3 regions of the Alteromonas sp. M12 genome follow, and region 3 is predicted to be linked to each of the others. Evidence: predicted binding sites of a transcription regulator. Region 3 holds the regulator's gene; each other region holds the start of a gene.
The links. The regulator FNR, encoded in region 3, switches genes on or off when oxygen is low (the NO sensors DNR and NnrR bind a similar motif). The targets are predictions, from matches to a motif close to TTGATCTAGATCAA.
Positions count from the first base shown of each region.

Region 1: clpB (ATP-dependent chaperone ClpB) is a predicted target of FNR. The motif match lies at 3,220-3,233, and genes of this name have one in related genera.
Region 2: atpD (F0F1 ATP synthase subunit beta) is a predicted target of FNR. The motif match lies at 3,125-3,138, and genes of this name have one in related genera.

Region 1 is NZ_CP144164.1:1,380,019-1,390,598, forward strand. It holds gene VUI23_RS05870 (ChrR family anti-sigma-E factor) at 1-287, shown strand, start outside; gene VUI23_RS05875 (outer membrane protein assembly factor BamD) at 383-1,150, opposite strand; gene rluD (23S rRNA pseudouridine(1911/1915/1917) synthase RluD) at 1,383-2,366, shown strand; gene pgeF (peptidoglycan editing factor PgeF) at 2,359-3,114, shown strand; gene clpB (ATP-dependent chaperone ClpB) at 3,310-5,880, shown strand; gene prsT (XrtA/PEP-CTERM system TPR-repeat protein PrsT) at 5,992-8,778, opposite strand; gene xdp1 (exosortase-dependent surface protein XDP1) at 8,959-9,759, opposite strand; gene pssA (CDP-diacylglycerol--serine O-phosphatidyltransferase) at 10,217-10,580, shown strand, end outside.
Region 2 is NZ_CP144164.1:2,844,240-2,854,819, forward strand. It holds gene VUI23_RS12260 (hypothetical protein) at 1-317, shown strand, start outside; gene corA (magnesium/cobalt transporter CorA) at 696-1,763, shown strand; gene VUI23_RS12270 (ATP-dependent 6-phosphofructokinase) at 1,977-3,056, shown strand; gene atpD (F0F1 ATP synthase subunit beta) at 3,193-4,659, shown strand; gene VUI23_RS12280 (F0F1 ATP synthase subunit epsilon) at 4,649-5,038, shown strand; gene VUI23_RS12285 (AtpZ/AtpI family protein) at 5,045-5,401, shown strand; gene VUI23_RS12290 (ATP synthase subunit I) at 5,404-5,691, shown strand; gene VUI23_RS12295 (F0F1 ATP synthase subunit A) at 5,759-6,484, shown strand; gene VUI23_RS12300 (F0F1 ATP synthase subunit C) at 6,477-6,755, shown strand; gene VUI23_RS12305 (F0F1 ATP synthase subunit B) at 6,759-7,610, shown strand; gene VUI23_RS12310 (alternate F1F0 ATPase, F1 subunit alpha) at 7,624-9,201, shown strand; gene VUI23_RS12315 (F0F1 ATP synthase subunit gamma) at 9,203-10,105, shown strand; gene uspE (universal stress protein UspE) at 10,253-10,580, shown strand, end outside.
Region 3 is NZ_CP144164.1:2,531,314-2,541,893, forward strand. It holds gene ccoN (cytochrome-c oxidase, cbb3-type subunit I) at 203-1,648, shown strand; gene ccoO (cytochrome-c oxidase, cbb3-type subunit II) at 1,660-2,265, shown strand; gene VUI23_RS10790 (cbb3-type cytochrome c oxidase subunit 3) at 2,267-2,452, shown strand; gene ccoP (cytochrome-c oxidase, cbb3-type subunit III) at 2,445-3,425, shown strand; gene VUI23_RS10800 (FixH family protein) at 3,496-3,987, shown strand; gene VUI23_RS10805 (heavy metal translocating P-type ATPase) at 3,987-6,374, shown strand; gene ccoS (cbb3-type cytochrome oxidase assembly protein CcoS) at 6,397-6,582, shown strand; gene VUI23_RS10815 (sulfite exporter TauE/SafE family protein) at 6,579-7,244, shown strand; gene fnr (fumarate/nitrate reduction transcriptional regulator Fnr) at 7,270-8,007, shown strand; gene uspE (universal stress protein UspE) at 8,122-9,054, shown strand; gene ttcA (tRNA 2-thiocytidine(32) synthetase TtcA) at 9,191-10,078, shown strand; gene VUI23_RS10835 (patatin-like phospholipase family protein) at 10,094-10,580, shown strand, end outside.

The DNA of each region.
Region 1 (10,580 bases), 1.2 Mb from region 3:
TAGGTCCCATAGGTAAAGCTAATTTTATTTTTATGCAAAAACAGGGGCGGGTGCCGGAACACACTCACAGAGGAACAGAACTGACCTTGGTGATTGATGGTGAGTTTAGTGACGGTATTTCACATTATGATACGGGTGACTTTATTCTGATGAATAGCGAAAATACTCACGCGCCATATTCTGAAGCCAGTGAAGGCTGTTTGGTGTTTACCATTGTTGATGCGCCCTTGCACTTCACATCTGGTATCGCACGTTTGCTTAATCCCTTTAGTCACTTGTTTTTCTAGGTATAATCCTAACAATCCATAAAAAAAACGCGCTGGCAATTATTGTCAGCGCGTTTTTTAATGATTTAAATTAATTAGTACGTTAGATTTATCTGTTAGCTAACGTAGCGACTGTCTGGATAATTGAGTCTCAAGGTTTTTAACGCATTATTTTTTAATTCTTCAAGTTCCAGTTGGTCATAACATTCAACCATTATCTCTAATGCATTTTGAATTTCACTAGAATCAGGGAAGTATTCAAGCACGTATCTGCCACGATTTGCAGCAGCAACATAAGCTTCTCTGCGCATATAAAAACGTGCAACGGCGATTTCATACTTGGCTAAACGATTTTTAATAAACACCATGCGCTTTTTAGCATCAGCAGCGTATTTACTATCGGGAAATTTATTAATTAAACGGCGAAAATCAGAAAATGCTTCTCGTGAACGGCTCGGGTCTCGATCTGAGCGATCAATGCCAACCAGTTCTTGGAAAAGGTTTTTATCAGCATCTAAATTAGTTAAACCACGCATATATAGTGCATAATCCACATCTGAGTGATTAGGATTGAGTCGCACAAATCTATCAATAGTGGCAATAGCTTCATCTGTTTTACCTACTTTATAATAAGAGTAAATCAGATCTAATTGCACTTGGTGTGAATGTGGTCCAAAAGGGAAACGAGAATCAAGTGTACTTAATATTTCCGTCGCAACGTTGAAATTACCTTGCGACATACTTTCTTTTGCTTGATCATACAGCGCACTTTCGCTTCTGTTCCCAATTAAAATATCTTCATCATCAGGTGAAGAAGAACAGCCATACATAGTGGCAACAGAAAGCAGAATGATTAGTTTGTAGAATGAATTTTTAAATGTCATGTTACTCTTATTCTATACAGGGATTTAGCAGGCGTTAAAAAATCCGCTAAACTTTGTTTTCAGTAATCCATCGATCCGAGGCATTCTACCCTAGGGATCCATGGGATGCACGTTTTGTTATAAATCACCTAATCGTGATATCTGGCGTTTGCATTTGTACCCGCATAATGTGAATTATATTGCCAGTTGCGGGAAATTATATTTTTATAGATCTTTAAGGACACAATTTTACATGCCCAGCGATCCTCAAGCGATAAAACTCTCTACAGATGTACCAGAAACATTAATTGGTAAACGGTTAGATCAAGCTTTAGCCGAATTGTTCCCTGATTATTCACGATCTCGCTTAAAAGAATGGATTTTAGCCGGAAGTGTCAGTCTAAATGGGACTGTGTGCGATAAACCAAGAGAAAAAGTATTTGGTGGTGAGCAAGTATCCATAGACGCCACGTTGCAGGTGCAAGAAAATCATGTGGCGCAAGATATCGAATTAAATATAGTGTATGAAGACGAACATATATTAGTGATTAACAAACCAACGGATCTTGTTGTTCATCCTGGAGCCGGAAATGCAGACGGCACAATATTAAACGCTCTGCTTAGCCACGCACCAGAGGTCGCTAGTGTTCCAAGAGCTGGTATTGTTCATCGCCTCGACAAAGATACAACAGGCCTTATGGTCGTTGCCAAAACAGTTCCTGCCCAGACTCATTTGGTTGAACAACTTCAAGCTCGCGAAATTAGTCGAGAATATGAAGCTGTGGTCTATGGCACTATGGTCGCTGGTGGTATCGTTGATGCTCCGATTGGGCGACATCCGACTAAACGTACCAGTATGGCTGTCCGTGAAACCGGTAAACCAGCGGTCACTCATTATCGTATTAAACAGAAATATCGCGCCCATACGCACCTAAGACTAAAATTAGAAACCGGCCGTACCCACCAAATTCGCGTCCATATGTCCCATTTGCGATATCCGTTAGTTGGAGATGTGTTATATGGCGGCAGACCACGTTTACCTAAAGCCTGTTCTGAAGATATGATTAACATGTTAAGAGGATTTAAACGCCAAGCATTGCACGCTATTCAATTGGAACTATCTCATCCTACAACAGGGGAGTGGATGAGTTGGCAGGCTCCTTTACCAGATGACATGGTGGAACTACTATCTGTTCTCAAAGAAGATACCAAGGAACATGGATTTGCCGATGACTGAAGCTGTGTTATCAAGCCCAATTCGGACGCCTCATTGGACTTTGCCTGAAGGTGTTAAGGCTTTTTATACCACACGTAAAATGGGAGTTAGCCAGCCCCCATACGAGAGTAATAATTTGGCAATGCATGTTGGCGATAATCCAGCTGATGTGCAGTTTAATCGAGATGCATTGCCATGTGCAGACTCGGTGGCTTGGTTAACGCAAGTACACGGAATTCGATGTATTCGTATTACAAAAGATTATTTTTTACCTCTAGAAGTTGCCAAAGCCGACGCCAGTTTTACCACTGAAAGAAAAAGTGTATGCGCTGTGATGACTGCTGATTGTATGCCAATTCTTGTGGCGAATACTGCCGGCACTTGTGTGGCGGCCATTCACGCTGGCTGGCGCGGTTTAGCCAATGGTATTATTGAAAACACAATTGCTGCGATGAATTGTGAGCCTGGTGCTTTGACGGTTTGGGTCGGCCCGCATATTTCGCAACGACATTTCCAAGTATCTGAGGATTTGAGGAAAGTATTTGCTCAGTATCCTGAAGCATTTGTTAAAGATACGGAAAAGGGAAAATACTTGTGTAGTTTAGCCCAAATAGCCCGTGAAAAGTGTCATTCAATAGGTGTGGGTAGTTTTGTAGAAAGTGGTATATGTACTTATGTTCATCATGGCGACTTCTACTCTCATCGGTATGCCCAACATCACGGCCAAGCTCAGACAGGTCGATTTGTATGCGGTATTTATTTACAGTAATTGTAATTTGAGTTGCTATAAATTCAGTAGCTTTTTTTCCTAAATCCAACTTTAGGCCTTATTCCAAATTAAAATCGCAATTCTCTCGCGTTTATCGACAATTTACTGATCTAGATCAATCATTAATCATTCCTTACCTTGAATTGGTTACTAAAAGTACCCATTAAGTTGGTAAATCAATTTTGAGGAAATTTTATGCGATTAGATAGATTTACCAGTAAATTTCAGATGGCAATCTCTGACGCACAATCGATTGCATTGGGCCGAGACCACCAATATATCGACCCTGTCCATTTAATGACAGCTTTGCTTAATCAGCAAGGTGGTTCAATTCGCTCGTTGTTTGATAGCGTAGGAGCTAACGTTAATGGTTTACGCTCATCCCTAGCAGAGGCAATTGATAGATTGCCCAGAGTAGAAGGGATTGGCGGCGATGTGCAATTGAGCAAAGACTCCATTGTACTGTTGAACCTGAGCGATAAAATCGCCCAGAAACGTAAAGACGAATACATTAGTTCTGAAGTGTTTGTGTTAGCTGCATTAGAAGATAAAGGCAAACTAGGCGATATTCTTCGTCAGCTAGGCATTACCCAATCACAAATCGAGAAAGGCATTGAAACCATGCGAGGTGGTCAAAAAGTGACCGATCCGAATGCCGAAGATGTACGTCAAGCGTTGGAAAAATACACTACAGATCTTACTGAACGAGCAGAGCAGGGCAAACTGGATCCAGTGATAGGTAGAGATGACGAGATACGCCGTACTATCCAAGTTTTACAACGACGTACCAAAAACAACCCTGTATTAATCGGTGAGCCTGGCGTGGGTAAAACCGCTATCGTAGAAGGTTTAGCACAGCGGATTATTAATTCTGAAGTGCCTGAAGGATTGAAAAATAAGCGTGTGCTATCTCTGGATATGGGCGCACTTATCGCAGGAGCAAAATTTAGAGGTGAATTTGAAGAGCGTTTAAAAGCAGTGCTAAATGAACTGTCTAAAGAAGAAGGTCGGGTGATCTTATTCATCGACGAGTTGCACACTATGGTCGGCGCGGGTAAAGGCGAAGGCGCGATGGACGCTGGTAATATGCTCAAACCTGCTTTGGCGCGAGGGGAATTACACTGCGTTGGCGCAACGACATTAGATGAGTATCGTCAATACATTGAAAAAGACGCTGCTTTAGAGCGACGTTTCCAAAAAGTCATTGTCGATCAACCTAGTGTTGAGGACACCATTGCGATCTTACGTGGGCTCAAAGAACGTTATGAATTGCACCATTCTGTTGATATTACTGATCCGGCAATTGTCGCAGCAGCGTCGTTATCGCATCGCTATATTTCGGATCGACAGTTACCAGATAAAGCGATTGATTTGATTGATGAAGCTGCCTCCAGTATCCGTATGCAGATGGATTCTAAACCAGAGGACATGGATCGTTTAGAACGTAGAATAATTCAATTAAAGCTAGAAGAGCAGGCGCTATCTAAAGAAAAAGATGATGCCAGTCATAAACGCCTAGAACTAATTGAATTGGAGCGTGAACAATTAGAAAACAAATTTTCTGAGTTTGAAGCCATTTGGAATGCTGAAAAAAGTGCGATGCAAGGTACACAGCATATTAAATCTGAACTTGAGCAAGCTAAATTAGATATGGAAATAGCGCGTCGGGCTTCTGATCTTAATCGCATGTCAGAATTACAATACGGCCGCATTCCTGAACTTGAACTGAAATTAGAACAAGCATCAGAAGCGGAGCAAACAGAAACTCAGTTGTTAAAAAATAAAGTGACTGAAAACGAAATCGCGGATGTGTTATCGCGCTGGACAGGCATTCCCGTCAACAAAATGCTTGAAGGGGAAAAAGACAAGCTGTTGCGCATGGAAGAAGCCTTGCAAAGTCGAGTGATTGGTCAAACAGAAGCGGTGAACGCAGTGAGTAACGCTATACGACGTTCTCGCGCCGGATTGTCTGATCCCAGTCGACCTATAGGTTCATTTTTGTTCTTAGGCCCTACCGGTGTAGGTAAAACAGAGCTATGTAAAGCCCTTGCTAACTTTATGTTTGATACTGAGCAAGCAATGGTGCGTATCGATATGTCAGAATTTATGGAAAAACACTCGGTTTCCCGTTTAGTGGGTGCGCCTCCAGGGTATGTCGGTTATGAAGAAGGTGGATACTTGACCGAAGCGGTAAGAAGAAAACCTTACTCAGTCATATTGTTGGATGAAGTTGAAAAAGCGCATCCAGATGTGTTCAACATTTTATTGCAAGTACTGGATGATGGTCGTCTAACCGATGGTCAAGGTCGAACTGTTGATTTTAAAAATACGGTCATAATCATGACCTCGAATATTGGTTCTGATGTAATTCAAGACAAACATCAAGAGAGTCAGTATTCCGAAATGAAAAATATGGTAATGCAGATCGTTGAGCAACAATTTAGACCTGAATTCATAAACCGTATTGATGATGTAGTGGTGTTTCATCCACTTGGTTTGGAACAAATCAAAGCTATCGCTAAGATACAGTTACAGTCTTTACGTCAGCGTCTACTTGAAAAAGGCTTTGAACTTGATTTGTCGCCAGCAGCTCTGGAAAAAATCGCTGAGGCTGGTTTTGATCCTGTATACGGAGCAAGACCGCTTAAACGAGCAATTCAGATGGAGATTGAAAATCCGCTAGCACAACGGTTGCTAGCAGGAGAGATTCAGGCTGAAAGTACTATTCGAATCGATATGGATGGTGATTCATTGAAGATTAGTTAAACCGAGAATTTGGGTACAGCATTGTTGTTGCTATACCCATTGTAAGGCCGTTTATTAAAACGCCGATTACTATTTGTAGTCGGCGTTTTTTATTTACTTCAAACGATGATTTTAGAGTTTTTCTAACAACGCTTTAGCTTGCTTCTTTTCGATGAAATCCTGATCAGAAGATAGGGCTCTTTGCAAAGAAGCTTTAGCTTCACCCGTTCTTCCTAGCTTTTGCAAAGTGAAGGCTAAGTGATATTGATTAGAAGGCGAATTAGAATTCATTGCAAAAGATTTACGCAATATCGTTAGTCCTTCTTCATGTTTGCCTTGTAATGTTTTGATCCATCCTTGGGTATCATAAATTGCCGCATTTTCTGCTCCAAGGGCTAGTGCTTCTTCGATATATTGGTTCGCTTTAGTCAAATCTTTATTAACATAAATGTTAGCTAAGTTATTGAACATATAAGCTTTGTTCGGTAAATCTTGAATTTTTACTAATTTCTCATAATGCTTCGAAGCTTCTTCAAAACGATTCTGATTAAGCAAAAAGTCCGCAAACATACTACGATGGAAATGTGCTTCGGGATTTTGTTGTAAAAACTCAGTAGTAAAATGCTCAAACTTGTCACTGTTAATGCCTCTGGAAGCTAACTGGTATAATTTAAACATTGCAGTGCGGTTTAAATTATTGACCTCTAGGGCAAGTAAATAGTGTTCAAATGCCGCATCCAAGTTGTCGCTAGCCACATTCACATCTCCAGCCAAGATCAACAATCTTGAATCATTAGGATGGGTCTGTAACCATTTACTAACCATATCATTAGCTTTATTCAAGTCGTTGCTGGCTAAATGTAGGCGAATGTACTCAGTGGCAAGAAACAAACTATCGGGATGAATTGCGGAAGCATCAGCGATGCTCTGTTTCGCATCATCAAAAAGCCCCGCTTTAAACTGAAGTTTACTTAACTCAACCAAACCTACGGCATCATCTTTAACCATATAATGAATCTTTTTAATTTCTCGCACCGCTCGGTCAATTTGCTTCAACGCAATGTATAATTCCACTCGACGCATTTGATAAACGGCCATATCAGGTTCGGTTTTAATTGCGACGTTTAATTGCCTAATTGCTTTTTCAAGCTCACCTTGTTGAGTATAAATAGTGGCCAGCAATTCTAGAGCGGTTAAATTATTAATGTCTTTCTGTAATACCCGCTCTAAATTCTTCTCTGCCTCATCGCTCATGTTTGCATTAAATTGGCAGCGAGCTAACAGGGTTAAAATCCGCACATTGTCGGGTTGAATAGTGTTGAGCTTTTCGACAATCTGCAGTGCTGTCTGATGTTCACCACGGGAGCTTAATAGGTTGGCTTTGTTAAATTGTGCAGAGAAATGTTCAGGGTTAATGGCAAGTGCTTGGTCTAAATATTGTTCAGCTACTGCTGGGTTACCTAGGCGAATTTGAATGCCAGCTTTTAAATTCAAAAAGTCGATATTTTCAGGAACCGCTTGTAGCAGTTTATCGGCAATTTCATCCGCTTCGTTTAGCCTACCCATATCCATTAATAATTCACTGCGCAGAATAACAAAACGAAGATTTGTTTGCGCATATTCGGATTGGTCTAATCTGGTTAAAGCATCTTCGAGTTTGCCTCTCGACTTTAGGGTTTTAATTTCCAATAATTCAACATTTGGATTTTCTGGATACTGGCGTTTTAATTTCCCAGATATTTCCACCGCTTTAAATGCTTTATCGTTAGCTAAATATAATTCGGCAAGTAACAGAGCATTATCTAGCTTCTCCATGAGTTTACTTTCATGACGCTGCATAACTTCTAAAGCAAGTTTAGGATCATTCAGTTTTAAATGAGTTTGCGCCAGCAGTGCGATAGCTTCGATGTTATCTGGCACGAAATTAAGATATTGAATGAAAAATGTTTTGGCTTGCAAATAGTTCTGTAAGGCAAAAGCGGATAAAGCACTGACGTAAAACAAAGATGGATCATCTTGCAAACTTTCTTCACTAAGTCCTGCTAGTTGAGAGCTTAATTTTTCTAATTCTTTTGCAGCATCGTCACTTAATTGATTTTTCGCTAATAACCAAGCTTTCAATAACATTCCAGTCGGATCGCCGGGAGTCTGCTGCAAAATTTCGTCCAATAACTGCTTGGCTGAATCTATATCTTGGTTTTGCAGATAAGCACTTACTAACGAACGTTTTATAATGGGATCATCAACGTCAAGTGCGTAACTCTGTTTATAGTAAGTTATGGCTTCTAGCATATCTTTTTGGAAAAGATACAAATCTCCTTTGATACGCAATGTTTGAGCGTTGGTGGGTTCTAGCGCAAGTGATAATTCTATGTAAGACAGAGCTTTGTCAAACTGCTCATCTCGTATTTCAAGTGACGCAAGCGCATTGAGTGTGCGTATATTGGCTGGATCATTCTTTAATGCTAATTCATAACCTTTGCGTGCAGCGTCGATATTTTTAAGGTTTAAGTGGGCGGTGGCGACAATAATTTGCCAATCGTTTCGGCTCTTAGGAGTGAGGTTATTGAATTGACTATCAATGATTTTTTCGTTTTGCTTGGTATAAAGCCAAACCTTACCGAGGGTATCTACTATTAAACTGGGATCTGCTCCCATGGCTAATGCTTCTTCGAGTACTTCCTCTGATTCATACATATAACCACTGATTAACAGTACTTTGCCCATGAGTATTTTAGCGGGTAGGCTATCTTCGTTTTGTTGTAAGCTGTTTTTCAAATGGATATAAGCAGTTTCAAAATCTTTATCTTCAAATGAAGCCAGAGCTTTTTCGTAAAATTCACTGCTGGTTTGTGCGATAACCTGGCTACTTACTAAAAGAAAAGCAGCTAAGGACATTTTTCTGGCCAGTTTCACCACGTATGATCTCTCTATAATTATGTAACTATGAATTGCTATCATTTTGCATTACAAGATACCGCAAAGCGCACATACTTTACACTGTTGGCGGATAAATTACTGCGCACTGCTGAATTGATAATGTCAGATTTTAGACATAAAAAAAGACGGCGAACCGTCTTTTTGTCATTATATATTTTTCTAAACTGACATTTTACGTCTGAATATTGCTGCCATACCCGCTAAAAATAACGCAAATGTTGCTGGTTCAGGAACTTGTGTTTGACCTTCACCTTTGCGGGTTGTGATGTTTTTCAGTTTAATCGCATCATAGTAACTGTCTTCCGCATTGCCAGAAAAAACAGAGTTATACACACCCACTAACCAATATTTTGATTCAAAACCTGGGGCAATGGTTGCCGTGTTTTTGCCAATGTTGAACTTGTCGGTTTGATATCCCCAACCTTCAGATAACAAATCACTCCACTTGGTATCCGAAGAAAATGGAGTAGTACCGAGATCTTTCGTACCAGTGTAACCAACGATACTGACATCTGAATCATTACTATACCAACCAGCTTGAACGCTGGTTAACTCTACAGCAGTATCAAATTCAAATAACACCATGTCATAGTCACGCCATCCGTCGTTACTACCTTTGTTATCTATCGCGTGATGCGGAGAAGAGTCACCTTCATCGTTATTCACTGCACCTAGACCTGAACTGTAACGTTTTAACTGGGCGCTCTCAATGTACGGGTCTCTGTCATAAGAGACATTGCTAGAATTACATTCTGGACCAGAGAGACAGTCGTCGTTGCCGCTTGATGACCAAGCACTTACCGTCATACCAATGGTGCCAGATGTAAAGCTGAGTGAATTAGAACCCCAACTTCCACCAGAACTGAAATTCCAATTCTGAGTTTCATACGTGGTTGTGCTTGCTGAAGCAAAACCTGTGACCGCTAATGCGAAAAATCCTGCTAAAACTTTATTAACCATAACTAATATTCCTACATCTTCCAAACTAAAGGCCGAGACCTTCACTGGAATGAGTTAAGCAAAAAACAAACCAACTATTGCAAGTGTATTGTAAACAACAGCTTAAGTGCTTTTTCGGTAATATTTTCCCAGGTCAATTTGTCTCCCTGTAAAAATAATGGACAGTAAAAAATTTACCTGTTTCCAGATGGCGACATGGTAAGATTTTATCGTTCTAATCTTTCTTAAAGACAGTATACCGCGAGATTAAAGGGAGTTATGTATGACTTTCGTAGCATAGGTATTTTGAGATATAAGCGTTTACTTATAAAGGAAATGCTCAAATAGGAAACATTTTTCAAAAAGAAACAGTATATTTGCGCAAAGAAGCGTTAAAATTAGTCCGTGCAAGGGTGTGTATGATTTTGAGCTAATTCAGGATTATGCTATCTTGTGCGCTCATTTTGAAGGGGGAATAATGTCGGATTCTAAACGTAAAGGTATTTATTTGTTACCGAACTTGCTGACAACGGCTGGTCTGTTTTCGGGTTTTTATGCTGTAGTCGCATCGATGAACGGTCGATTTGAAGCCGCGGCAGTGGCGATTTTTGTGGCCATGATATTTGATGGCCTAGATGGTCGAGTTGCGCGCATGACAAATACCCAAAGCGAATTTGGTGCTGAATACGATTCTATGGCCGATATGGTGTCTTTCGGAATGGCGCCGGCTCTTGTTGCTTACAATTGGGGCTTAACCGATTTAGGTAAAGTTGGCTGGTTGGCTGCCTTTATTTATGTGGCGGGTGCTGCATTAAGACTGGCAAGGTTTAACACCCAACTAG
Region 2 (10,580 bases), 310 kb from region 3:
CCGAAACAAGTCACACTGATAACCCTTTGTATAACCATTGGGTAACTCATATCCGTAAATTTGGCGCTATTCCACTGGTAACCTTATTTAATGCAAATCAGCACCACTGGGACACTCAAAGAACCGAAATGTATGCTACAAGCTGGGCGTTCGTAGCATTTTTGATGGATAAGTATCATAAAACACTATCTCGCTTATTGCAGGAAGAGAATATTAACGGATGCAATGTTGTCAACATCAGCGATATGGAACGCATATCATCTCAAAAATTGTCAGTATTACAGCGTGAATTTGATAATTGGTTGGCAAGAGTATAAACACTTAACTAGCGTTAACATGAATTTGATAGTTGAAGAACCATGTAGTGCTTTCGAACACATACCGACCTCTGTTGAATAACTTTTACAGTTATTAGTATCAAATTATTACTCCATCCTCAAAACATATCGCAAATAAAGGTTCCCCCCAACAAAGGAGGGAAAACAGCCCTCCCCTTTAAAATGGTGCTTGCTGCGTCGATAATTAAAATGTCTGTATTGCTTCACGAGTATTCGGGGTGAACGACCAATTATGTGGTTAATTAAATCCTTTTCTAGTTTAATGATGATGTTACATCTTTTCCTGTAGTGCTAAATTAGCAACGAAATATAGCCTAGAGTTAGTGGTGTTATCTAAGCCATCATATAAGGACAATTATGAAACTATTCCGCAAACAATATGGTCAGCCAGGGGCGCAACCAGGGCTTATTGATGCATCTGTTGATGGGGCGGTTAACATTACTTTGTTTAACTACAATGAACATCAAGTGGTTGAACAAAGTGGTATTACGGTCGAACAATGCATGGAATACGTCAATAAAGACAATATTACTTGGGTGCACGTTCAGGGTAATCCTGACAAAGCATTATTGAGTCATTTGGCAACGAATTTTGGAATACACGAGTTATATATTGAGGACGTTGCCAACCGAGCCGAACGGCCTAAAATAGAAACCCACGATGGTCAAATTTTCTCTATTTTTTCGCTACCTGTGCAAAGCGAATCGAATATTTATCTGCAACAAGTTAGCTTATTTTTAATGAAGGGCACTGTGGTTTCTTTTTGCAGTGGTCAATTCAACCCGTTCTCTGGCGTCAAAACCAGATTAAACCTTGCTAGCGGCAAGATGCGAACCCATAAAGCTGACTACTTGTTTTACAGTTTAATTGATTCCGTGGTTGATTGGTGCTTTCCGGTACTGGAAACTTATGCGCAGCTGATTGATTCAACAGAAGAGCTATTATTAAAAAATCACGATAAAGAAATCTTACAGAAAATTCATCAATTACGCCGCGATGTGGTTTTACTAAGAAGGCAAATTTGGCCACAACGAGAGCTGCTTAACCAACTCATCAGAGACGACACGCAAAGCCTAATAAGCGCAAAAACTAAAGTTTTTTTAAGGGATTGTTACGACCATAGTATTTCGTTACTTGAATTAATCGAAACCTACCATGAAATGACAAATGGTTTGATGGAGCTGTACATGAGTTTAGTTAGTTTGAAATTAAATGAAGTCATGCGGGTATTGACCATCATTGCCACACTATTTATACCACCTACTTTTGTGGTGGGTATTTATGGCATGAATTTCAATCCCAGCGCCGGCCCTCTGAGTATGCCTGAATTATTGTCACCCTACGGTTACCTGGTAGTTTGGTTAATTATTTTAAGCATGGTTTGTGGCATGTTGCTATTTTTCAAAAAACGAAAGTGGTTATAGTCGGTTTAAAATGAGAGATTAACTGACGACATACCCGCATATTTGCTTTGCGAGATGGAACAAACTCGCCTCTTCTTCTGCTATTTTGATATACAAAGTAAGGGTTATTACTAATAGCGCAATCACCAGACAGTGGTAAAGTCGTTGGGTGATACTCCCCGATATAAATAGATGACCAATATCAATTATTAGAATACGTAGGAAGTTTAAAAAATGCGGATAGGCATTCTGACTGGCGGTGGTGATTGTCAGGGTTTAAATGCAGCAATACGCGCTGTAGCAAAATCGTTAATGTTAAACAACAATGCCGAAATTATAGGTATCGAAGATGGTTTTGATGGCCTACTAAAACGTAAAGTACGTCAATTAAGTTATGCTGACTGCAGTGGGATCTTACCCTTAGGCGGTACCATTTTAGGTACCAGTAATAAGGCAAATCCTTTTGATTACCAAGGTAAAGACTGCTCACAAGATGTGAAGTCTTATTATCAAGAGCTCGGTCTTGATGCCATAGTGATGATTGGCGGTGATGGCACTATGTCAATAGCCTATGAACTAACAAAACTAGGTATGAATATTGTTGGGGTTCCGAAAACAATTGATAACGACTTGATGTGCACCGAACGCACATTTGGTTTTGAAACGGCGGTATCAATTGTAACCGAAGCAATTGATAGATTGCGTACCACCGGCCATTCACACAAACGAATTATGATCCTTGAAACCATGGGACGTTACGCCGGATGGATTGCGCTACATGCAGGCGTTGCAGGGGGAGCAGATGTCATTCTGATTCCAGAATTTCCTTATAATCTGGATGAAATCGTCTCAGCATGCGAATTAAGAGCCAGTGATCAGCACTATTCTATTATTGTGATTGCAGAGGGCGCAAAACCTGAAAATGGATCTATGGCCGTGCAACAAACGATTTCTGACAGCCCAGATCCGATACGTTTAGGCGGTATTTCAAATGTACTTAAAAGTCAGCTGGAAAAACGCTTAAGTATTGAAGTAAGAGCAACCTCTTTAGGACATATTCAGCGCGGCGGTTCGCCCACAGCAAATGACCGTATTTTTGCTACAAACGTGGGTACCTTTGCAGCAAAACTGGTTACTGAAAAACAATTCGGACGGGTTGTTGTACAACAAAATAACCAATTAACCAGCGTCCCTTTAGAACAAGTCGCAAATCAAACCAAAGGGGTTTCAAAGGACGACCTAACCCTACAAAGCGCCATCTCGTTAGGGATAAGTTTTGGGGTTGCTAAGCTAGAAGATACGTCTAACTCTTAAAACCCAATAAATATAAATAAATTAGCGATAACCTTTACTTAATTTATAAACCATTATCATTTGTGAGTTTGATCGAGATCAATTCGCAAGCAGCAATGAAATTTATAATGATCATGTCAACTAAGGTGCATCGTAAATGTCGAGTATAGAATCCTCTGATTCATTAATAGAAGATGGGCAACACGCACCTAGTCAAGTCGGTGTAGTCAGTGCCGTGCGCGGTAGCATTGTCGAAATTAAGTTCGATCACAAACCGCCTGCTATTCACAATATTGTCTATGCTAAAAATCGCACTATCGCGTTAGAAGTGCTTACCCAATTACCTAACAATAAAGTACGTACCATTGCACTGACCCCTACTCAGGGTTTAGCCAGAGGTATGCAAGCTGAAGACTCTGGCCAGCCTCTTACCGTGCCTATCGGCAAACAAATCATATCGCGTATGTTTAACGTGTTCGGCAACCCTATTGACGGCAAAGGTTTTGACCAAAACTGTGAACGTCGCAGTGTGCATCAAAATCCCCCGCCGTTATCTAAATTATCCAGTCAATTACAAATTTTCGAGACCGGAATCAAAATTGTCGATGTGTTATGCCCACTTGAACGTGGTGGCAAGGCGGGTTTATTTGGCGGTGCTGGTGTGGGTAAAACGGTACTGTTAACAGAAATGATCCACAACATGGTTAGCCATCAAAAAGGAGTGAGTATCTTTTGTGGTATTGGCGAGCGTTGCCGTGAAGGTGAAGAGCTTTATCGGGAAATGAAGCAGGCTGGCGTGCTGGATAATATGGTTATGCTATTCGGACAAATGAACGAGCCGCCCGGTAGCCGCTTTCGAATTGGTCATGCCGCCCTCACTATGGCGGAGTATTTTCGTGACGATGAACACAAAGATGTTTTGCTATTAATTGACAATATTTTTCGGTTTATTCAGGCCGGCTCTGAGGTATCTGGCCTGATGGGACAAATGCCTTCGAGGATGGGTTATCAGCCAACATTGGGTACCGAGTTATCCGGTTTGGAAGAGCGCATAGCGAACACGCAAAATGGTGCGATAACATCGATACAAGCTGTGTATGTGCCTGCCGATGACTTCACCGATCCTGCCGCAACCCATACTTTTTCACACCTTTCGGCAACATTGGTACTTTCCCGAAAACGTGCCAGTGAAGGCCTATATCCATCCATCGACCCGCTGCAATCCAGTTCAAGTTTAGCAACAGCAAATATCGTCGGTGAGCGGCATTACAAATTAGCTCAACAAGTCAGACAAATACTCGCTCAATATGATGAATTAAAAGACATTATCGCGATGCTTGGATTAGAGCAGCTTTCTAATAAAGACCGTAAAATAGTTACTCGTGCCCGTCGTTTGGAGCGCTTCTTTACACAGCCTTTTTTCACTACGGAACAATTCACTGGCATGCAAGGAAAATTTGTTAGTTTGGAAAGTGCCCTAAGCGGATGTGAGCAAATTCTGCAGGGTGATTTTGATGACTATCCTGAAAGTGCGTTATACATGATTGGTGACGTTAGTGAAGCCTTGAAATCAAAAAGTGATAGTGCAGAGGCAGGCCAACAGGACAACCAACATGCAAGTTAAAATTTTACTTCCCCATCAAATATTTTTGGAAATAAAGGATGTCATCAGTGTTGTAGTCGAAACCCCCGAAGGTAGTTTTGGGATTTTACCCAATCGACTGGACTGCGTGACACCTGTGGTGCCTGGTATTTTAACCTATCAGGTATCTGCTAATGAGTATGCTTATATTGCGATTGATGAAGGTATGCTGGTTAAAACAGGAAAGCAGTTGCTGATCTCTGTACGCAGAGCCGTAATTGGTAGTTCTTTAGAGCAGTTGCACGAAACTGTCGAGCAAGAATTTCTAAAATTAGATCAACAACAATTGGAATTGCGCAGTGTGTTAGCCAAATTAGAAACGACTTTTTTAAAGCAGTTTTCATCAATGTCTAGAGATTGATGCCTAATGTCTAGCAAAGATGGCAAGTCACAACCCGAAAAACACACAACGCATTCTTTGGTGAAGCAAGTAGAAACAAAAGCGCAATTAAAACTAAAAGCGAAACGCCACAAAAATCCCGGTGTATGGTTTGGGTTAGGCATGATGGGAGTCATAGGTTGGTCAGTGGCGGTACCGACTTTTTTGGGTGTCAGTTTAGGCATTTGGATAGACAAAAATTACGATGGACAACGCTCTTGGACTTTAGCGTTATTATTGGCCGGCTTAGCTATTGGTTGCTTCACTGCATGGGGCTGGGTCACCAAAGAGCATCAAGCGATTCACAACCAGAATGATAACAACTCAACAGACGAGGAAGACTAACCATGATCGAACCATTAAATATGCTATTTGCGTTGGTTGCGGGTGTTGTTTTAGGCATTAGCTTTTTCTATAGCTTATGGATTACGGTGCAAAAAGGACTGCGATCAGCACAACCGGTTTATTGGTTTATCGGTGGTTTTATATTGCGCATGGGGTTGAGCTTAATTGCCTTCTATTTAATTTCAAATCAGCAATTTTGGCTACTTATTTCATGCTTGATCGGTTTTCTAATTGGTCGAGTCGTAACTAATAGAATGTTGTCAATTAGTGCAAAACCCAATCCAGTTTAACAACTAAATGAGAAGCACATGGTTTCACTTATTGGTAATTCAGAAATAACAGAGAAGGTTCACAACCATGCATATTACGCCCGATGAAATCATCTTTTGGCAGTTTGGCTTTTTAAAGCTAAATGCCACTATCGTTTTCACTTGGTTGATAATGGCTATTTTAGTACTAAGTGCGTATCTGATTACCCGTAAATTGAATGATCAATTGCAGCCTACTCGCTGGCAAAATGGTTTAGAAGTATTAGTAGTGACTATTTTGCAGCAAATAAGCGAAGCAGGTTTGCGTAAGCCGGCTAAATACATTGGCTTTCTAGGCACCCTATTTTTGTTTATTGCAACGGCTAATTTGCTCACTATATTTCCTCGCTTTGAGCCACCAACAGGTTCTTTGTCTACCACAATCGCATTGTCATTCTGTGTGTTTATTTCTGTCCCCTATTACGGAATAAAACAAAAGGGAGTATTAAAATATTTGCAGTCTTACGCTCAACCTAATGTCTTTATGCTGCCGTTTAATATCATAGGTGAGCTCTCTCGTACCTTAGCGTTGTCGGTACGCTTATTTGGAAATATGATGAGCGGAGCCATGATTATCGCTATTTTGCTGATTATCTCCCCATTTGTATTCCCCATTATTATGTCTTTGTTAGGTCTATTAACCGGAATGGTACAAGCCTACATATTCTTTATTCTCGCAGCTGTGTATATCGCTGCAGCCACTGCGCAGGATCAGCAAAGCACCCCCAAATTTACATCAATATCCGTTTCGACACAGGAGAAAACTAATGGATAACCTCACCCTAATTGCTATTTGTTCGATCATCACTGCGGGGCTGACAATTGGCATCGGAGTATTAGGCCCTTCTTTAGCTGAAGGGACAGCGATAGCCAATGCATTAAAAGCACTCGCACAACAACCAGATGCGTCATCAACCATAACTCGAACGCTATTTGTGGGCTTAGCCATGATTGAGTCTACGGCCATTTATTGTTTTGTAGTTTCGATGATCGTGCTTTTTAGTAATCCCTTTTGGAACTATTTTGTAGATAAAATTGGGAACTAAATAATGCCTATCGATTGGTTTACCGTAATCGCTCAAACCGTCAATTTTTTAATATTATTGTGGTTATTAAAACGCTTTTTATATCACCCCATTATCAACGGTCTGAATAAACGAGAAACCGAAATTGCGCAGATTTTAAGTGCCGCAAATGATAAAAACCAGCAAGCAGAAGCACTTCAAGCTGAGTATCAATTAAAACTAAGCCAAATAGAAAAACAGCGCAGCGAGATTATTCGTCAATCCAATCAAGAGGCCAAAGACGAACGACAAAAATTACTTGCCTTGGCACAACAAGAGGCCGCGGATATTCTTGCTAATCGGCTGCAAGGAATAGAGCAAGATATGCAAAGTTTGCAACAAGAAGTTGTAACAAAAAGTATGCAGGAAGTATATGCCACCTGTAGAAAAGTACTGCGGGATCTTGCTGATAGTGACGTTCAAAATTTGATGTTCGACAAATTATTACTACAACTCACCATTATGGACAGCAAACAACACGCTGAAATAGATAAAGCTATTAACTCAAATTTACACATTTCTATTCACAGTACCTTTGCGTTAAGCGCGGCGCAAAAAAACGCCTTACAGCAATGGTTCATTAAAACCTATTCGAAAGATAACGCTGAAGCAATCAAATTTATTTACACACTCAACCCTGAGCTAATTTGTGGCATAGAGGTTATTTTTGATGGTTGGAAAATACCCTGGAGTGCACACAATTATTTAAATCTATTAAAAGAGAGTATCAATCATCAGATACCTAAAACAAGTTCACTTGACTTAACAGATGACCTAGCAGATGACGAGACCAAGTTTGACGCCAGTAAGAGCCCAAACACAGATGAAATTAAATAAGTGCGGAGACAAAATGAAGCCGGATCCTCAGCCTAGTTTAAAGCAAAACTATGACTCACTGTTTGCACAACTAAAACAATCCAATGGTGATGCGAATATCAATTGTGTGCTTCAGGAAATAGGCATTGTTGAAAGTGTGTCCCAAGGTATCGCATCGGTTACTGGCCTACCAGGTGTTGGCTTTGAGGAATTAGTACTTTTTCCAAATAATATCTTCGGCATTGCGTTTAATCTAGATGAAAATGAGGTTGGCGTCGTATTGTTAGGTGACTATTGTCAATTAAGCGTAGGCGACCAAGTACAGCGAACTGGCCGGGTAATGGACATTGTAGTGGGCGAACACCTATTGGGGCGTGTCATTAATCCTCTAGGTCATGCCGTAGATGGCAAAGGTCAACTTGCACAAACGCCACGCTTACCTATTGAGCGTCCAGCACCTGAGATCATGTCACGCTTACCAGTTACAGAACCATTACAAACCGGAATTAAGGTGCTCGATGCCCTACTCCCCGTAGGACGCGGGCAAAGGGAATTAATTATGGGCGATCGGCAAACCGGAAAAACCTCCATCGCCATTGATACCATATTAAATCAGCAAGACAAAAATGTAATATGTATCTACTGTGCAATCGCCCAAAAGTCATCTTCGATTGCAAAAACTATCGCCACATTAAAACAGCATAATGCCCTCGATTATACGGTTGTAATGGTCACTGAGGGTAATGATCCACCAGGCTTAGATTATATCGCGCCCTATGCTGCAACCAGTATTGGCGAGTACTTCATGCATGCGGGTAAAGACGTATTAATTGTTTATGATGATTTAACTCGACATGCTCGTTCCTATCGGGAGTTGTCTTTATTGCTACGCAGACCACCAGGAAGAGAGGCATTTCCAGGCGACATTTTTTATCTGCACTCAAGATTACTTGAACGCTCTACCCATTTAAATCAAGAAAATGGAGGCGGCTCTCTTACCGCTTTACCCATAATCGAAACCGAAGAACAAAATATGTCGGCTTATATCCCCACAAACCTAATTTCAATCACCGACGGACAAATTTACTTATCTCCTAAATTATTTGATTTAGGGGTTTTACCGGCAGTAGATGTAGGAAAATCAGTTTCCAGAGTAGGCGGAAAAGCCCAACGCGCTGGATTCAAAGCCGTTTCAGGTACGTTAAAATTAGAGTATGCACAATTTGAAGAGTTGGAATCATTTGCCCGTTTTGGTGCACGCCTAGACGAAAATAGTTTGGCGACTATTGAGCACGGAAAACGCATTCGTGCCTGTCTTAAACAACCTGAATCGTCACCGCTAGCAGTGTCGGCACAAATTGTTGTGCTCTTAGCCCTGACAAATCATTTCTTTGACACCATTTCGTTAGAACATATCCAAGAGGCACAAGATGCGGTAGTGAAAGGAATAAATACCCTCAGTCAGGATATTCTGAACAACTTAGAATTAAGCAACGACCTTAATAAAGATGAACAAAACCTCATCTTTGCAATGTTTAAAGAGGTGCTTGAACCTTTCCATACAAATACTGACGCTGCTATTGACCAAAGCACTGTCACTGGCGAAGCTTAATATGAGTGAATCGAATAGCGATTTACAACGTAAAATTGTAAGTGCAACTGATTTAAAATCAGTTGTTAGAACAATGAAAGCTATGGCTGCCGCCAATATCAACCAATATGAAAACGCCGTGCTTTCACTTGATGACTATTATCGAACTGTGCAATTAGGACTAGTGGCTTATTTTCTAAATACCGACAAAAGTGACTACCCAACAACAGATAAAGTATCTAAACCATCAGATCATAAAACCCAAATAGGCATAATTGTAATTGGCTCAGATCAAGGATTAGTGGGGCAATTTAATGATATTTTAGTAGACTTTTTAAATTCAAAACGGAAAGACTTTGGCGCAGCGCAAGTTATTTGGACCGCCGGTGAACGAATTCAATCTTTGCTAGAAGGCGTAAATGCACCACTTGGAAAACAGTTTTCACTGCCTAATTCAATAGAAAGCATTACTTCTTTTGTATCTGAAATTTTGTTGGAAATTGAACACCAACAAAAAACCAATCAGCTCAAAGAGGTCTATCTGTTTTTCAATCGTACCCTAGATAAACCTAACTATGCCCCCTGTTTTCAGCGAATATTACCCATTGACCAAAAGTGGAAACACGAATTTGTTTCTCTACCTTGGCCTAATCAATGTCTGCCACAATTGTTAGTCAATAATACGCTCACCATTAGCACGCTGATAAAAGAATACATTTTCACATCACTTTTCAAAGGTTGCATTGAGTCACTCGCGAGCGAAAATGCCAGTCGGTTAATCGCCATGCAGCGGGCTGAAAAAAATATCGAGGAGTTACAAGAGCAGATGCAAAAGACATTTAACAAACTCAGACAAAGTGCAATTGATGAAGAGCTTTCTGACTTAGTCAATGGTTTTGAAGCCCTCAGCCCTTCGGCTGAATAAAAACGAAGCAGAACAGAAAAATTAAAATTTAGTTCTGAAATATTGAACTAAACTGTTTATTCATCAAGTTTGATCGACATCAAGTTTTGCTTGGGTAATCGGTGTATGGTCGGAATGTATAAGTTTGATTCATTAATGGAGATTACTATGAAAACCCCGCAAAAAATTCTAGTTGTGATCAGTGGTAAGCGCAAGCAGCATGATGCATTGCTTCGAGCCTTGAAATTTGCAGAGCTCAATGAAGTGCACATTCATCTTCTCAATGTCATTTATGAACCTATTTTAGAATTGACCGATATTCTATCTAGTGACCACCGTAAAGAAATGAAAAAAGAATATCTTGCAGATCGCTATCTCTATATGAATAGCATTGCTGAAGATCTCGAGAAAAAGAACATAAAGTGCACCACCCATGTTGAATGGTGTCGCGAAGTTTATGAAGGGATAGAAGACGCCGTAGACAAAATTCAACCTG
Region 3 (10,580 bases):
TCAAGCTAATGGTGTTTATGCTATCTTTTTCAAAGCAAAAACTTTATGATCCCGTCTGCAAAATCTAAGTTCCGAAGTGAATTCAGGGACTTAGTTAATGAAATGTAAAAACCGTGACAATAGTGTCACATACACATAACAAAACAATACAAAAATAGTTAATTATTTTTGTCATAAATAATGATGTGGAAGATCCATTGATATGAGCGTAGCCAGCCAAGTACATCCGGAATACAACTATAAAGTCGTTAGGCAGTTTGCCATAATGACTGTCGTATGGGGAATTATTGGGATGGCAGTAGGTGTGTTTATCGCAGCACAACTCTACTGGCCAGCCTTAAATTTTGACATTCCTTACCTCACCTTTTCTCGATTGCGTCCTTTACACACTAATGCAGTTATATTTGCATTTGGTGGATGTGCGCTGTTTGCCACTTCTTATTATGTAGTGCAGCGAACATCACAAGCTAGGATATTCAGTGATAAGTTGGCCTCATTTACGTTTTGGGGATGGCAAGCGGTTATTGTTTCAGCGGCAATCACTCTTCCACTAGGTTTAACGACTACCAAAGAATACGCAGAATTAGAGTGGCCAATCGATATTTTAATCACTTTGGTTTGGGTGGCGTACATTATCAACTTCTTCGGTACTATTGTTATCCGAAAAGTTTCGCATATATATGTAGCTAACTGGTTCTTCGGCGCATTCATGTTAACCGTTGCGGTATTGCACATCGGTAACAGTATGGCTATACCAGTATCACTGTTTAAATCCTACTCGATTTACGCTGGTGCTGTAGATGCTATGATGCAGTGGTGGTATGGACATAACGCCGTAGGTTTCTTCTTAACCGCAGGTTTCTTGGGTATGATGTACTACTTCGTACCGAAACAAGCCGGCAGACCAGTATACTCTTATCGTCTGTCTGTTGTTCACTTCTGGGCACTTACCTCACTTTATATTTGGGCCGGTCCTCACCACTTACACTACACAGCATTGCCAGACTGGACACAGTCTCTTGGAATGGTAATGTCAATCATCCTATTTGTACCTTCTTGGGGTGGCATGATCAACGGTATTATGACGTTGTCAGGCGCTTGGCATAAGTTGCGTACCGACCCAATTTTACGCTTCTTAATTGTTTCCCTTTCATTCTACGGCATGTCGACTTTCGAAGGTCCGATGATGGCTATTAAAACAGTTAATGCCCTATCACATTATACGGATTGGACAATAGGACATGTTCACTCTGGTGCGTTAGGCTGGGTAGCAATGGTTTCAATCGGTTCGATTTATCACCTTATCCCTGTGTTGTTTAATAAACCTGCTATGTATAGCGTTAAATGGATTAACGTGCATTTTTGGTTAGCAACAATTGGCGTGGTGTTATACATAGTCGCTATGTGGATGTCAGGCGTATTGCAAGGTTTGATGTGGCGCGCGGTAAACCCAGACGGCACTCTAACTTACAGTTTTGTTGAATCTCTACAAGCATCTAAGCCTTTCTATTTTGTTCGCTTTATTGGTGGTGTGTTCGTAGTAGCCGGTATGTTATTGATGGCATACAACGTTTACAAAACCGTACGTACACCTAATGAAGAGTTTTCTAAAGATCCTGAAAACTCACCTCAACCTCAAGCAGCATAAGGAGATTTGAGATGAAGAACGTTCACGAGCTGGTTGAGAAGAATATTGGATTGATGGCGATATTTATTCTAATCGCGATTAGTTTTGGTGCCATGGTTGAAATTACACCACTAATGTTCCAACAACAAACAATGGAAAAAGTAGAAGGTCTTAAGCCTTACACTGCTTTGCAAATGGAAGGGCGAGATATTTATATTCGCGAGGGTTGTGTTGGTTGTCATAGCCAGATGATTCGTCCATTTAGAGCAGAAACAGAACGCTACGGACACTACTCTGTCGCAGGTGAATCAGTTTGGGAACACCCATTTTTATGGGGTTCAAAACGAACTGGTCCTGACTTGGCAAGAGTCGGCGGTCGTTACAGTGATGATTGGCACCGCGTTCACCTTCTTAATCCTAGAGACGTAGTACCTGAATCCAATATGCCTGGTTTCCCTTGGTTAGCTGAAAATACACTTGACGGCAAATTAATTGAGAAAAAACTTCGTGTATTTAAAGACTTTGGAGTGCCTTATAGCGAGGAAGAAATCGCTGGCGCAAAAGAAGCAGTACAAGGTAAAACAGAGATGGAGGCTTTAATTGCCTACCTACAATCTCTTGGAACGGCGCTGAAATAGTATGGATTACGGTGCAGCGGGTAGCATATTTACAGTTGTGGTTTTTGTTTGCTTTATCGGCATAGTGGTATGGGCTTTTAGCAGCCGCGCTAAAAAACGCTTTGATGAAGCAGAAAATTTGGTTTTTGATGATGAGCCAACCCAACAATCAGAAAAAAAAGAGCGGGAGTCTTCGATAAATGAGTAGCTTTTGGAGTATTTGGGTCTCAGTAATCTCATTGGGAACAATTCTAGGGTGTTACCTAATCTTACGCTGGTGTCTGTTGAATAAAACAGGCGTTGAAGAAGGTGACGATATGCATCATTCGTTTGATGGTATTATCGAAATCAATAACCCTCTACCTAAATGGTGGACAATCATGTTCTACATGACCATGATTTGGGGGATTTTGTATTTATTACTTTATCCGGGTTTAGGGAATTGGAAAGGTTTGTTAGGTTGGAAAAGTTCAAACCAAGATATTCAAACCCTGCAAGAATCAAAAGATGCAGTTTTAGCGTCTCGAGAAGAAGCGAAAAACGCCCTCTTCGGTTTAGGTGGTGTTGGTGTTGAATATGATCGTGAACTTGAAAAGGCCGAAGAAAAATTTGCGCCAATTTTCAACCAATACGCCGAACAGCCAATTGAAGTGTTAGTTAATAACGAAGAAGCCCTAAAAATTGGTCAGCGTTTGTTTATGCAAAACTGTTCTCAGTGTCACGGTTCTGATGCTCGTGGTCAACGAGGCTTCCCTAACCTGACTGACCATGACTGGTTATACGGTGGAACGCCAGAGAAGATTGTTGAAACCTTAACAAATGGTCGCCAAGCCAATATGGCCGCATGGTTACCTTCTTTTGGTGAGCAAGGTGTTAAAGAAGTCGTTGCTTATGCGTTAAGTTTAAGTGGTAGACAAGTTGACCCTGACTTAAAAGAAGCAGGTAAAGTACGCTTTGCAGTATGCTCTGCTTGTCACGGAGCAGATGGTAAAGGTAATCAAGCGCTAGGCGCTCCGAACTTAACAGATAATATTTGGTTATATGGTGGCAGCACCGACGTAGTCACTGAAACTGTTAACTACGGACGAGCTGGTGTTATGCCCTCTTTCAAAAACACTTTGGGAGAGAAGAAGATACACCTAGTGGCTACCTATGTTTATAGTTTATCTAAAGATAAATAAACATTGAGTTGTTACCTAACAAAGCCTCGTTTAACGAGGCTTTGTGTTCTTAAATAAGAAGTAAATATTAATGAATCGCTCAGATAAAACACCTTGGTACAAACAATTTTGGCCTTGGTTTTTAATCACCATACCCGTTGTTTCCATATGTCTTAGTGTCACCATGTTAAATCTTGCCTTAAATACTGAGGATAGTCTGGTCATAGATGACTATTACAAGGAAGGCAAAGGCATCAATTTAGAACTAACTAAAATTCAAGAAGCCAAAGCTCAAGGTATCACCACACTTTTGACAATTGATGGTAGTCGAGTACAACTTGAGTTTTTATCAGGCAAACCCACTTCTGGTGAAGCGTTAAAACTGCATTTTTATCATGCAACGCTCCAAGATAATGATTTTTCGTTATTGTTGACCCAAGATGCAAATGGCAATTACAAAGCTAATGCAGAGAAACCTATTACTGGTAAATGGAAGTTAACTCTTTCACCTTTGAATGAGCAATGGAAGATAATGCAGGATACAGGTTTACCACAAAAAGCCCCTTTCAACTTTAATCCTTAATGCAAAATAGTAACTCACAAAATTGCTATCATTGTGGGCTTCCAATAATAAATGGAGAAGTCTTCTGGGCAGACATCTTAGGTGAGCCTCGCAAAATGTGTTGCCCTGGCTGCCAAGCTGTGGCTGAAGCAATTGTCAGCAACGGACTAGAAGATTATTACCGCTTCAGAACCGAATTTGCCGACAAGGGAGATGAATTACTAACCGAAACACTCGATACCTTAAAAGCATACGATCATGAAGAGATTCAGCAAGAATTTGTGGTCGATGACGGCAGCCAAAAACAAATACAATTAACCATCGAAGGAATAAGCTGCGCTGCCTGTGGTTGGCTGATTGAAAAACAACTTTTAAAAACGCCCGGAATTAAACGAATTGCAGTCAACGTATCTGCACGTCGAGCAACGATTAATTGGATAGATTCAGAACTAAAACTTAGTGAAATCATCGGACAACTAGAATCTATCGGCTATCACGCACTTCCCTTCCAAGCAGACGAACATGAAGCCTCTTATCAGAAAGAATCCAAGAACTATTTAAAACGAATTGGATTGGCTGGCTTAATGAGCATGCAAGTTATGATGTTAGCCATTGGTCTTTATTTCGGCATTTTCGGTTCAATAGATGATGCGACCAAAGAGTTTCTTCATTGGGTTAGTTTTTTATTGACCACCCCGGTTGTACTGTATTCTGGATTTACTTTTTATAAAAGTGCTTTTAGTTCGCTGCGGATGGGATCTGTAAATATGGATTTTTCGGTTTCAATCGCAATTATTGGCACTTTTGTGGCTAGTGCCTGGGCAACCATTTCCCATACGGGGGAAATCTATTTTGAATCCGTATGTATGTTTATCTTTTTATTACTGATTAGCCGATTTTTGGAACATCGTTCACGACATCAGGCCAGCCTAATATCGGCAAATATGTTTAAGTATATTCCATTAACGGCGATGCAAATTGATGACGATAATAAGCAAACTTCGGTATTAGCCAAACATCTTAAAAAAGGACAAAAAATAGTAGTCCGTCCTGGAGAAACTTTTCCAGTAGACGGGGTAATAATCAACGGAAATGGCAACGTGGATGAATCTATGTTGACCGGTGAATCAGAAAAAATCAGAAAAAGCACCGGCGCTCATGTCTATGGCGGAACCATTAATTTATCAGGTTCTTTTGAAATTGAAGTTGAAAACGAGCTTAAATTGTCCCTGGTGAACAAAATTTTACGCCTTCAAGAGTTAGCTCTTTCAGATAAACCCAAGGCAGCTGTATATGCAGATATTGCCTCCAAGTACTTTATTGTAATTGTTCTAGGTATCACCTTAATAAGTTACGTTGGCTGGCTGGCTTATCAACCAGAACGCGCTTTTTGGGTTGCCATATCAATCCTAGTTGCGACCTGCCCTTGCGCCCTTAGCTTGGCAACGCCGACGGCTTTAACCAGTGCAATAGCAAAATTAAATCAATATGGCTTATTAGTTAAAAGAGCAAATATTATCGATGTTATGCCTGATGTCGACACCGTGATTTTTGATAAAACAGGCACGCTAACCAATGGACATTTCAGTGTAAGTGACGTCGAGCTCTTTAACGCAGCAGATGAAACTTTTGTTTATAATTTAGCTGCTGGATTAGAACTCTATTCAAAACATCCGATATCTCACGCGTTTCAATCTCAGACCCCCTGCGCAGTTTCCCAAGTAGTTACTGTGGCGGGAAAAGGTTTACAAGGAACCTACCAATCTCAAGTCGTTAAGATAGGTAACATAAGTATTCTTGATAACAGTGATGGTTTACGACCCACTGAGGATGACTCTCGAGTTTATCTGCAATTGGGCAATCAGTTAATTGCTGCATTTAGCGTAAAAGATGTAGTTAAAAAAGACGCAAAACAACTCGTCGATGACTTACGCAGCAAACAATTGGTGATGTTAAGTGGTGACTCAGAAATAAACGCGTCTTTGGTCGCTGATTCTTTAGGTATCCCAAACGTTTATTTTAGACAAACGCCAATACAAAAACTGACATACATTCAAAACTTACAAGCCAAAGGACACAAAGTTTTGATGATTGGTGATGGCATCAATGACGCCCCAGTTTTGGCCGCTGCTGATGTATCAATTGCGGTAGGTGACGCCAGTGACATGGCGAAACGTTCTGCCGATATCATTTTATTAAATTCAAAATTAAGTAATGTTAAGTTTGCTGTTAGTATGGCGATTAAAGTGCGTACCAAAATCAAACAGAACATGGTTTGGGCCATTGGCTATAACGCGTTAATTCTTCCCCTAGCAGTAGCCGGATATTTAAGCCCGTGGATGGCCGTAATTGGCATGTCGTTAAGTTCAATTATTGTGGTCGCAAACTCTATTCGTTTACTACGTTAACCAGCGCTAATAGGAAATTAAAGTGAGTATCATTTATGTGCTAATCCCCATCGCTATTGTGCTAGTACTGTTAGCCATAGGGATCTTTTTTTGGGCGGTCAAATCCAATCAGTTTGAAGATTTAGAGCGTCAAGGATACAACATTCTATTCGATGATGACGTGGATAAAAAAGTACAAGTAAAAAAGCCAAAAACTAACGACAAATGAACGACTTAAGCTGGTTTTCTGCAATATTAATCGGACTTGCTGGAAGTGTGCATTGCGCTGGGATGTGCGGTGGAATTGTGACCTCATTTACCTTTGCATTACCAAAGAATAAGTCACAATGGCCGTATTTAATTGCCTATAATTCAGGCCGCATTTTATCTTATAGTTTCGCTGGCGCAATCGCTGGGCTGTTGGGTCAGATCGTCACCACAAAATCCTTTATCAATCCTCAAGCACTGACTCTTTTTGGCGGAGTATTTATGGTTCTGCTTGGATTATATGTGGGACAGTGGTCAAAACTACTGGTTAAAGTAGAAAAAGTTGGCGCTATTTTTTGGCGTATAATTAGTCCCATATCAAAGCGTTTCATTCCCTTTAAACACCCAATCTATGCTGTACCCTATGGCCTAATCTGGGGCTGGTTGCCCTGTGGATTGGTTTATTCGACGTTAACATGGAGTGTTTCCACCGGCAGTGCGGTACAAGGTGCTATCACCATGTTTTGCTTTGGCTTGGGAACTTTGCCCATCATGTTAGCAATGGGAGCCAGCGCCAGCCAAATAAGAGGATGGTTGACCCAACCAGTGGTAAAACGAAGCGTTGCAGTCTTATTATGCTTATTTGGCTTGATTTTATGTTACCAAGGGATTCATAATTGGTAACTAATGAATTAATTGGAATTAACTAATGTCAGATCCGAACAAGTTCAGTATTCGCTGTCAAAACTGCAGTTTTAATCACCTATGTATACCGGTGGCTCTGAATCAGACTGAAATGGAGAGTTTGGACGAAATCATAGAACGCAAGCGCCCTTTGCATAAAAATGATCAATTAACTATTCCTGGGCAAAAATTTACGTCGCTGTTTGCAGTAAGAACGGGCTCATTTAAATCTTACATAACCTCTCCCGATGGCGAACAACAAATTACAGGGTTTCATTTTCCCGGTGATATTGTCGGCTTTGATGGACTATTTTCTGAAAAATATCAAAGTTATAATCAAGCGATGGAAACCTCCATGGTTTGTGAGTTACCTTACGACAAGTTAGATATTATGAGCGCACAACTTCCTACACTGCGCAAAGAAATGCTTAAAATTATGAGCACAGAAATAAACCAAGATCACAGTCTCATGATGTTATTAAACAAGCGCACAGCAGAAGAACGTCTTGCCCACTTCCTAATTAATCTATCAGATCGTTTTCGCTCTCGCGGTTTTTCTGAATTAGAATTTAATTTAACCATGACCCGAAACGAAATTGGTAATCACCTTGGTTTAACTGTTGAAACCGTGAGTCGTTTACTCACCCGTTTTCAAAAAGAAAATATCATCAAAGTTGATGGGAAATTTATACAAATTCTCAATTTGGCGGTACTTAGAGAGAAACTTGGTGAACACGTTTTAAATAAACAAGCCTGCGGTTAAGTCTTTTAATTTAAATTGATTCAGGTCAAAACAATTAGTCTGTTAATTGGCAAACTAGCTAAAGTAGCCATACACTTAATATACGTAGTGTAAACGTTTGAAGGGAATTAATTTATGTCCGTATTTAACAAAATACTAGCTGTTGTAGACCCAACTTCAGAAGATCAAAAAGCGTTTAGAAGAGCGCTTTTATTGGCAGAAAAAACCGGCGCTAGTATTACCGCGTTTCTCTCCATATATGATTTCTCTTATGAAATGACCACTATGCTCACCGTGGATGAAAGAGAAACGATGCGCCAAGCTGTGGTGGATGACAAAACCGATTGGCTTGCCAATATAGTTGAACCCCTAGCGGCTAACTCATCTATTTCAGTAGATATAAAAGTGGTCTGGCATAATCGGCCATATGAAAGTGTATTGTTCGAAGTGATTGATCACAGCTATGATTTAATCGTCAAAGGAACCCACGAGCATGACACCCTAAAGTCAGTGATATTCACCCCGACTGATTGGCATATCCTACGTAAATCACCGGTTCCAGTTTTACTTGTTAAAGAACATGATTGGCCTATTAATGGCAATATTTTAGCTGCGGTAGATGTGGGCAGTGAAGATGAAGAACATCATAGCTTAAACAAGTTAATCACTAAAACCGCTGGATTGATGGCTGATTTACTGGAAGGACATGTAAACTTGGTTAATTCTTACCCAGGTACACCGGTTAATATTGCCATCGAAATACCAGAGTTCGATCCGGTTGGCTATACAGAGTCAGTTAAACAACACCACGCCAAATGTATGCTTGAGCACGCTCAAGAATTCAATATCCCACAAGAAAATCAGCATCTTAGTGAAGGTTTGCCTGAGGATGTCATTCCTTCAGTGGCAAAAGCTATCGACGCAGAGTTAGTGGTTATCGGTACTGTAGGTCGCACCGGTATTACAGCCGCCCTTATCGGTAACACGGCTGAACATACAATAGATTCACTCAATTGTGACGTTTTAGCAATTAAACCAGAAGGCTTTGAGTGTCCTCTTAAACATTAACCTTACATAACCTTGTGATTCTTAGAAAATGACTGCAAACATTTAAATTTAGGGTGTTTATGTCCTTTATGAGGACAGGTATAATCCGCGCTGATAGCAATGTTTTTCTAGGAATAAGATGAGTAAGGTCGAGTCTCTGTCTGAGAGTAAAAAATACAGTTTTAATAAACTTCAAAAGCGCCTAAGACGAAATGTAGGCAAAGCAATTGCCGATTTTAATATGATCGAAGATGGCGATAAGGTAATGGTCTGCCTGTCTGGCGGAAAAGACAGTTACACCATGCTTGATATTTTAATGTTTCTGCAAAAGATTGCGCCAATTAAATTTGAAATTATTGCGGTTAATTTAGATCAGAAACAACCAGGCTTCCCCGCTGAGATACTGCCTAACTACTTACAAGAATTGCAAGTTCCATTTGAAATCGTCACGGAAGACACCTATTCGATTGTAAAAGATAAAATTCCAGAGGGAAAAACAACTTGTTCACTATGCTCTAGATTACGCAGAGGGATACTTTACAAGACGGCAACCCGACTAGGCGCAACTAAAATCGCGTTGGGGCACCACCGTGACGACATGTTAGAAACACTATTCTTAAACATGTTTTATGGCGGACGCTTAAAATCTATGCCTCCCAAGTTAGTCAGCGATGATGGCAAACAAATGGTCATTCGCCCCCTAGCCTACTGTGCTGAAAAAGAAATTACACAATATTCTGATTTAATTGAGTTCCCGATTATTCCTTGTAATTTATGTGGCTCGCAAGAGAACCTACAACGCAAAGTTATTAAAAACATGCTAGTAGACTGGAACAAGCGTTTTCCGGGTAGGATTGAAAGTATGTTTAGGGCAATGCAGAATGTCGTGCCTTCGCATCTTGCCGATAGTGAACTTTTCGACTTTAAAACCTTAGAGACGCAACAAACACCGTTTGTTAACGGTGATATTGGATTTGATCAAGAAGATTTTTCTACACCTTCAACAAGTGCTGATGACACTGTCAAAATAATCAATATTAGTTAAGGATCATTTTAGTAAATGAAAATTGGATTAGCACTAGGAAGCGGCGCTGCTCGAGGTTGGGCGCATATCGGTATAATACAGGCGTTAGAAGAACTAGGCATCAAGGTTGACGTGGTCGCTGGTTGTTCCATTGGTGCCTATGTAGGAGCCGCGTATGCAAGCAATAAACTGGATCCACTCGCAGAATGGGCAAGCTCTCTAACTGAGTGGCAAGTTTTAGGACTGTTAGGGGTTGGATTTCGTAAAGGTGGACTGGCTAGCGGAATTAAAGTGTTTAAAGCCCTCGAAGACAATTTTTGCGAACGAGACTTTGAACACTTATCCAAACCCTTAGGTGTTGTGGCGACCGATTTATATAGTGGTAAAGAGGTTTCATTTACTCAAGGTCCTATTGCGGATGCGGTTAGAGCATCCTGTGCAATACCTGCCCTGTTTCCACCCATTGCGCACAAAGGCCGTTGGCTAGTGGATGGTGCTGTGGTCAACCCAGTGCCGGTAAATC